DNA from 2 places in the Janthinobacterium sp. PSRC1-1 genome. Region 1 is predicted to be linked to the other one. Evidence: predicted binding sites of a transcription regulator. Region 1 holds the regulator's gene; the other holds the start of a gene.
The links. Region 1 encodes HrcA, which represses chaperone genes, less so after heat shock. Its sites were predicted from a motif close to TTAGCACTCNNNNNNNNNGAGTGCTAA; they were not measured.
Positions count from the first base shown of each region.

Region 2: a site for HrcA is predicted at 1,996-2,022, ahead of groES (co-chaperone GroES). Genes of this name have one in related genera too.

Region 1 is NZ_JAFCWK010000001.1:136,028-140,231, reverse strand. Features, by position in the region: gene dapB (4-hydroxy-tetrahydrodipicolinate reductase) at 1-72, opposite strand, end outside; gene ACP7DW_RS00620 (outer membrane protein assembly factor BamE) at 92-736, opposite strand; gene fur (ferric iron uptake transcriptional regulator) at 923-1,354, shown strand; gene hrcA (heat-inducible transcriptional repressor HrcA) at 1,403-2,419, opposite strand; gene ACP7DW_RS00605 (HAD family hydrolase) at 2,522-3,247, opposite strand; gene ACP7DW_RS00600 (hypothetical protein) at 3,492-4,091, shown strand; gene ACP7DW_RS00595 (hypothetical protein) at 4,128-4,204, shown strand, end outside.
Region 2 is NZ_JAFCWK010000005.1:3,235-7,438, reverse strand. Features, by position in the region: RNA gene ssrS (6S RNA) at 1-61, opposite strand, end outside; gene ACP7DW_RS11825 (cell division protein ZapA) at 251-562, opposite strand; gene ACP7DW_RS11820 (DUF904 domain-containing protein) at 562-852, opposite strand; gene ACP7DW_RS11815 (hypothetical protein) at 982-1,728, opposite strand; gene groES (co-chaperone GroES) at 2,263-2,553, shown strand; gene groL (chaperonin GroEL) at 2,604-4,204, shown strand, end outside.

The DNA.
Region 1 (4,204 bases):
GCTGACCGCTTCGATCAGGATATGGCCCATGCGGCCGCTGGCGCCAGCGATGGCGATTTTCAGTTCAGTCATTTTATTCTCTTACGGCAACTTATTTGGTGGGTTCGGCAGTGGGTGCAGGCTCGGCGGCAGGCACCGTCGCAGGTGCAGGTGCAACGTCAGGCTTGCTCACGGGAATGGCCGGCGCGGCATCGGTCGGCACGGGCACGGCGCTCGGCGCCACAGGCGACGGCACGGCGGCGGCAGGCACGTCGGCCTTGGCGACCTTGGCGAACGGCGACGGACCGGCGATGCGGTCGATGTATTCTTTCTCTGTCGGCAAGTTGCCGCCTTCGAAACGTTCCACCTTGCCATCCTTGCCGAAGTACACAACCACGCGGCTGCTGGTGGTTTCGCCACTGCCTCGGGCCAGGCGGAATGGATAATCCCAACGGTCGGCATGGAAAATGTCGGTCAGCAACGAGGTGCCGAGGACGAAACGCACCTGGTCGCGCGTCATGCCCACTTTCAACTGGGCCAGCATCTCTTCGGAGACAAAGTTGCCTTGTTGAATGTCAGGACGATACGGCGAGAAAAACCACATGAATTTTTGCAACGGCGTAATGGTGGTCGTTTGTGCGCCCTGTTCAGGAACCACTTCCTTGCCTTCTTTTTGGGCAGCTGCCGGCTTTTCGCCAAGGATGCCACGGCTGGCGCAGCCGGACATGGTCAGCGCGACACAGACCATGCCTGCCATGACTGGTGCTCGAAATGAAATACGGTGCCAGAGAGATGGCAATACAGCCGGTGTTACGCGCATAAATGACCTCAATTGGATGAACAAAACGCCAGGAGTGACCGGCCTGCCCAAAAATGCATATTTTGGCACTCCCCGACAAAACGCTATATGATAAAGCACCTGACCCACATACGAGCAACAAACATGAGTAACAATCCTAGTGATCTCAAGGCAAGCGGCCTGAAAGCCACCTTGCCACGCCTGAAGATACTCGATATCTTCCAGAGTAGCCCGGTACGCCACCTGACAGCAGAAGACGTCTATAAAATTCTGCTGGCCGACAATATGGATGTCGGCTTGGCAACTGTCTACCGTGTCCTGACGCAGTTTGAACAGGCAGGCTTGCTCAACCGCAACCATTTTGAAACCGGCAAGGCAATTTTCGAACTCAACGAAGGTTCCCACCACGACCATCTGGTGTGCCTCGACTGTGGCCGGGTCGAAGAATTCTTCGACGAAGAGATCGAAATCCGCCAGCAAAAAGTGGCGGAAGAGCGCGGCTTCAAGATCGCTGAACACGCCTTGGCCATCTACGGCAACTGCATCAAGACGGCTTGCCCGCATAAAACCGCCTGACCAACGCTTGCCGCTCCCACGGGGCGGCTGGCGCGGCTGGCAGTACGCTTAATGATGGCTGAGTGCGCTCGACAGTAATTTCGCCGTGATATCGACGATCGGAATGACGCGCTCGTAGGCCATGCGCGTCGGTCCGATCACCCCCAACGTTCCCACGATCTTGCCGTTGACTTCATACGGCGCCGTCACCACGCTCATCTCATCCATCGGCACCAGGTTCGATTCGCCGCCGATGAAAATCTGCACGCCCGTCGCCTTGCTCGACACGTCGAGCAACTGCATCAAGCCCGTTTTTTGCTCGAACATGTCGAACATCTGGCGCAGCGAGTGCATATTCGATGACAGATCGCTCACGCTGAGCAAGTTGCGTTCGCCGGAAATCACCATGTCGTCGCTATGGTCGGCCATCGCTTCGCTGCCCGCTTCCACGGCCGCCTGCATCAGGCTGCCCATGTCGTCGCGCAGCTGGCGCAGTTCGCCCTGCAGGCGCACGCGCACGGCATCGAACGACAGGCCGCCATAATTCTGATTGATATAGTTGGCCGATTGCACAAGTTGCGCCGGCGTATAGTCGGCCTCCGTCAGCAATAAACGGTTCTGCACGTCGCCGCCAGGGGCCACGATGACGAGCAGGATGCGCTTTTCGGACAGGCGCAGAAATTCGATTTGCTGGAACACGGATTCGCGGCGCGGACTGAGCACGACGCCGGCAAACTGCGACAGCGACGACAGCATCTGCGCGGCGTTGGCGATGGTTTTTTGCGGCTGCGGCGTCTGCAGGCGCATGCGCGACTCCACCAGGTGCTCGTCCAGATGGCGGACGGTCAGCAAGGTGTCGACAAAAATACGGTAGCCGCGCGGCGTGGGGATGCGTCCGGCCGAGGTGTGCGGACTGGACACATAACCGAGCTCTTCCAGATCGGCCATGATGTTGCGAATCGTGGCCGGCGACAGGTCCAGGCCGGAAATTTTCGACAAGGCGCGCGAACCGACCGGCAGGCCGTCGGCGATATATCGCTCGACCAGGGCTTTCAGCAGTGTTTGGGCACGTGTATCGAGTTGCATGGTGTTTTATTTAGGCAAGTATTTTGTTAAGCAAGCGGCAACGAAAGCGGCCGAACGTGCGTCAACAGCGCCTATTATGCACGTTCGCCCGGCCTGCGGCGATCAATCTTCCAGTTGCCCTTGCAGCCACAGCAGCAATTCATCAAAGTTGGCGCAGATGGCGTCGGGCTGCACGCCGGCGGCCAGGTGGGCATCGCTGCCCTTGCGGTTCATCCAGACGGCACGCATGCCCGCGCCTTGCGCTCCCGTCACGTCGAAATACAGGTCGTCGCCCACATACACGGCTTCATGCGGCGCCACGTCCAGCGCCGCGCAGGCTGCCAGGAAGATGCTGGCGTCGGGCTTGGCCACGCCAAACTCGCTGGCGGCGATCGATACCTTGAAATGCTGTGCCAAACCGATAATTTCAAGGTCTGCGTTGCCATTCGAGATGGAGCCGAGCAGCATGCGCTGGCGCATCCAGGCCAGGCCAGGCAAGACATCGTCATACGGCTGGACGCGGTTGCGCGCGGCCAGGAAGTGCACGATGGCCCCATCGACCAAGGTGGGATCCTCGCCGGCGGCTTCGAAGGCCGACAGCAGGCCGGCGCGGCGCAACTCGATCAAATTGCCATGGAAATGCGGCTGTTCGTTGAGCATGGCCAGGCGGTGCTGGCGCAGCACCTCGATGGAAAACTGCTGCGCCACCCTGGGCGCATGCGTGGCCAGCCAGTCATGCAGCAGGGTTTCGGCGGCGGCAATCACGGGCGCGATGGGCCACAAGGTATCGTCGAGATCGAACAGGATGGCCTTGGGCGGCACGGCGGGTTTGACAGGGGAAAGGGACATGGGACTCACGGTGGATGCCGCGCCACAATGCGCAGGCTGCATGTATTGTCGCACCGATCGCCGCAGCCGGCATGGCTGCGCCTCCGTGAAATGGGGCCGGGCCAGCGCTTCCCGGCGAAAAATTGTTACAGGGTGATACAAGGCAAGATCATTCGGCTTGCCAGATAGACTAAAATAGGCGCCATTCCAATGCGGCGCCAGCGTCCGCGTTGCGCTACCCAACCTGATTCGTTTTGGAGAATGTATGAAAAATTTGTACCTGCGCTCGATGCTGGCGGCGGCTTGCGCCGTCACACTGGCAGCTTGCGGCGGCAGCGGCGGCAACCTGTATCTGAGCGGCCAAGTGTCCAATCTGGCAAAAGATGGCCTGATTCTGCTGAATGATGGCGAACGTTTGTCCGTTCCTGCAGGCCAGTCCCAGTTTGTTTTCACCAAGCTGGTCAAGACCGATGACCGCTACGATATCAGCATCGCGCAGCAGCCAAAAGGCGCCGTGTGCACGATTACCAACGGTGTCGGCAAGGCAACGAGCTATTCCGCGAGCACGGCCGTGGTGAGCTGCGTGACCAATACCTACCCGCTGAGCGGCACGATCACGGGCCTGACCGCTGGCGGCTTGCGCCTGGTGATGGGCCCCAACGGCACCAGCCCACTGGCTGGCACCAACTCCTACACATTCGAAAAAGTAGCTGACGGCGCCCCATACGGTATTACCGTACTGACTCAGCCGACGGGCCTGAAGTGCCGTTTCCAGGGCTCCACCAGTGCCGACGGCAGCGATACGGCCGGCACGATGGGCTCTGCCGCCACGACCGCGGCCACACTCGACTGCACGCCGCAGTAATCCTTGCGATCCGTCACCTAATTTTTGGAGAAATACATGAAGTTATCCTGCCTGCGCCCACTCGCCGCGCTGCTGCTGACCCTGGGACTGGCCGCGTGCGGTGGCAAGGCCTC
Region 2 (4,204 bases), on a different contig from region 1:
GCAACCGATGCGCATAAATGGTTCAAGGAATATATGGCAATCGCGAACACCGCAGGGTAGACCCAAGTTTACTCCTTTGGTCGCGCATCGCAAAGACAAATCGTACTGTGTCCGCTTAAAATCCAATTAATAACACTGAACAAAACCGTAGCGAGCGGAAGTGAATTGTGGTCGAGAAGTGCAACTGTGCGAATGCACAGAGAGCATCGCAGGCCGCAAGTCGCGACGCGCAGCAGGTTTGGTTCGGTGTTTAAAAAAGGTTTTCCTGGGGCGTCAATGCGCTATCCAGGACGGTGTGCATGGCCGATATTTTCTGCTTCACTTCGAGTATCGTCAGCTCCGACAGCGGACCTTGCGGCGACTTCACGGAAAGGAATTCGGCGGCCACGCCCAGGGCGGCCAGCACGGCGATGCGGTCATTTCCCTTGACCTTGCCCGCGTCGCGGATGGCTTTCATTTTACTATCGAGATAGATCGCCGCTTCGCGCAGCGCGCGCTCTTCGCCGTCGCGGCACACCATGCTGTAGGACTGGCCCATGATATTGACATCGACACGCGGCATTACGCTTCCTTCTCGTTCTCGGCAATATAGGCGCCCGCTTCCGAAGCGGCTTGCTCCAGGCCAGCTTGCACCAGTTCGGGAATTTTTTCCAGCAACGCTTCCACCCGCTCCTGCGCCTCGCGCATGCGCTGCACATACAGGGCGTTGTCGGCGGCCAGCGCGGCATTGTCCTTGCGCAGTTGCGCGTTTTCACGGCGCAGCGCATGGGTCATTTCGGCCAGCAGGCCTATTTTGTCGGATAATTCGTTGAATTCGGAAATCATCCCGCCACTATAGGGCGGACGCTCCATGGGCGTCAATCGAATCACGCCGCTGTCACACATATTTACATCAATGCGGGGCAGTTGGCGGACAATACCGGCTTTTTCCGGCGCTTTTCGCCAAGTGCGCGCATCTGCCGGCGCCGCGATGGCAGCGTTTTACTCGTCGACGTAATCGGCTTCGATATCGAGTCCGCCATAGCGGTTTTCGCACGAGCGGCGCACCAGCGTCTGTTGTCCGCCCTTGCCGTCAAGCACCATCGTCAAGTCGCGGCAAGTGCGGCGGTAGCTGCCAGGCTTGGCGTCCGTCCCCGAGGGCGTCAGGCGCACTGCCAGCGGTACCGCATTGCCCAGGCCCTTGTTGCTCCAGTGGCGCGTCTTGCCATCCTCTTCATCTTTCAAGGTCCGCACGGCGGCCGTCAGCAAGGCTTGCTGTTCCTTCGCATTGAGCCTGGCGATGGTCACGTCGGACAGGAAAGGCGGAGACACGACGGGCGCCGGGTCCTTCCCCTGCACGTCCCACTTGCCGCTGTTCTGCGAACAGGTGCGGCGACTCAGGTCCTGCGACTTGCCGCCCGCCGTGACGACGAATTTCAGGTCGCGGCAGACGTGCGCCTTCAGGCTGTGTTCCGTCATGCCGGAGTTGCTGAAGTTATACGTGACTTTCACCAGCACGCCGCGGTCGCCGCCGTTGTCCCACACATGCGCTTCCTGGTCGTCGTCATCCTTGTTGAGGTCGTTGAACAGGTCCTTAAGCAGCATGTCCTTTTCCAGCGGCGTCAGGGCCGCCACGGTGATCTCGTCGACGATGGTGGGCGTGTGCGCGCCAGCATTGCCCAGGCAGGCGAGGCCGATAATGGTAGCGCCCAGCAGGCGCAGCGCGGGACGGGATACAGGAAATGGCATGGCGTTCTTTCTGGAGCAAGTGACTATATGTGGCGATATTGATATGCAATTGCAATCATCTTATCAAATTTCATAGTCAATCTCTGTTTCCTGTGCGTACAGGAACGCCGTCTCTCCGGACGGCATGCTAGAGTCCGCGCTGTTGCTGACGCCCGGGAGCGCGGCTTGCGCTGGCGCAAACCCTGTGTAGATGCAGGCTCTGCTCAGCATCTATCTATATGTTCCCTTCGAATAAGCCCTTGAAGTTGACCCTTAGCGTCCCTATAATTAGCACTCGTTAGTAGAGAGTGCTAACAAACTCTTTCGTAGCAATCCTCAGGACTGATGGTGCTTGCCAGACCACTGCAGGGAACGCTACGCGGCGGGCGACGCCGCGATGCACCACTGCCGCAGACAGGCAAGGACAGGATGACCTGGGGTTTGCTTGACCGTTGCGGGCTGCTTTCAACGGCGGTCACTGAAAGCAGGTCTGGCGCTGTGCCGGACATGTATTCATTTAGCAACACTTATCCATTGAACTTTAAGGAGTTTTGTATGAATCTGCGCCCATTGAACGATCGCGTCATCGTCAAACGCCTCGACCAGGAAACCAAAACTGCGTCCGGCCTCATCATTCCTGATGCAGCTGCTGAAAAACCGGATCAAGGCGAAGTCCTTGCCGTAGGCAATGGCAAGATTCTCGACGACGGCAAAGTCCGTCCTCTGGATGTCAAAGTGGGCGACCGCGTCCTGTTCGGCAAGTACGCCGGCCAAACCGTTAAAGTTGACGGCGATGAGCTGCTGGTCATGCGCGAAGAAGACATCATGGCGATCGTCGTCAAGTAATTGTTTCCACGTTGTAGACAGATACATCCCGAAACTCAGGAGAATTGAACATGGCAGCTAAAGAAGTAGTATTCGGCGACGCAGCGCGCGCCAAGATGGTCGAAGGCGTCAATATCCTCGCCAACGCAGTCAAAGTAACGCTGGGCCCGAAAGGCCGCAACGTCGTCCTGGAGCGCTCGTTCGGCGCCCCTACCGTCACCAAGGATGGTGTATCGGTAGCGAAAGAAGTTGAACTCAAAGACAAGCTCATGAACATGGGCGCGCAAATGGTCAAGGAAGTTGCTTCCCGCACCAGCGACAACGCCGGCGACGGCACCACCACCGCGACCGTGCTGGCACAAGCCATCGTGCGCGAAGGCATGAAGTTCGTTGCCGCCGGCATGAACCCGATGGACCTGAAGCGCGGTATCGACAAAGCCGTTGCCGCCACCGTCGAAGAACTGGCGAAAATCGCCCGTCCTTGCACCACGACCAAAGAAATCGCCCAAGTTGGCGCGATCTCGGCGAACTCGGACTACTCGATCGGCGAGCGTATCGCTGAAGCGATGGAAAAAGTCGGCAAAGAAGGCGTCATCACCGTCGAAGACGGCAAGTCGCTGAACGACGAGCTGGACATCGTTGAAGGCATGCAGTTCGACCGCGGCTACCTGTCGCCATACTTCATCAACAACCCGGAGAAGCAAGTTGCCGTACTGGACAGCCCATTCGTCCTGCTGTGCGACAAGAAAATCTCGAACATCCGTGACCTGCTGCCGGTACTGGAACAAGTCGCCAAAGCTGGCCGTCCACTGCTGATCATCGCAGAAGACATCGAAGGCGAAGCGCTGGCCACCCTGGTGGTGAACAACATCCGCGGCATCCTGAAAACGTGCGCAGTGAAAGCACCTGGCTTCGGCGACCGCCGCAAAGCCATGCTGGAAGACATCGCTGTCCTGACCGGCGGCCAGGTGATCGCTGAAGAAGTCGGCCTGACCCTGGAAAAAGTGACCCTGGCCGAACTGGGCCAGGCGAAACGCATCGAAGTGGGCAAGGAAAACACCATCGTCATCGATGGCGCCGGCGAAGCTGCCTCGATCGAAGCACGCGTGAAACAAGTGCGTGTACAGATCGAAGAAGCGACCTCGGACTACGACCGTGAAAAACTGCAAGAGCGCGTCGCCAAACTGGCTGGCGGCGTTGCCGTGATCAAGGTTGGCGCAGCCACCGAAGTCGAAATGAAAGAGAAAAAAGCCCGCGTTGAAGATGCACTGCACGCGACCCGCGCTGCCGTGGAAGAAGGCATCGTGCCAGGCGGCGGCGTAGCCCTGCTGCGCGCACGCGCCAACATCACGGTCAAGGGTGACAATCCTGATCAAGACGCTGGTATCAAGATCGTCCTGCGCGCAATGGAAGAGCCACTGCGCATGATCGTGCAAAACGCTGGCGAAGAAGCGTCGGTCGTCGTGGCAGCCGTACTGGCTGGCACGGGCAACTACGGCTACAACGCTGCCAACGGCACGTATGGCGACATGGTGGAAATGGGCGTTCTGGACCCAGCCAAAGTGACCCGTTCGGCGCTGCAAAACGCCGCTTCGATCGCTTCGCTGATGCTGACAACCGACTGCATGGTCTGCGAAATCGCTGACGACAAAGCAGGCGGCGGCATGGGCGG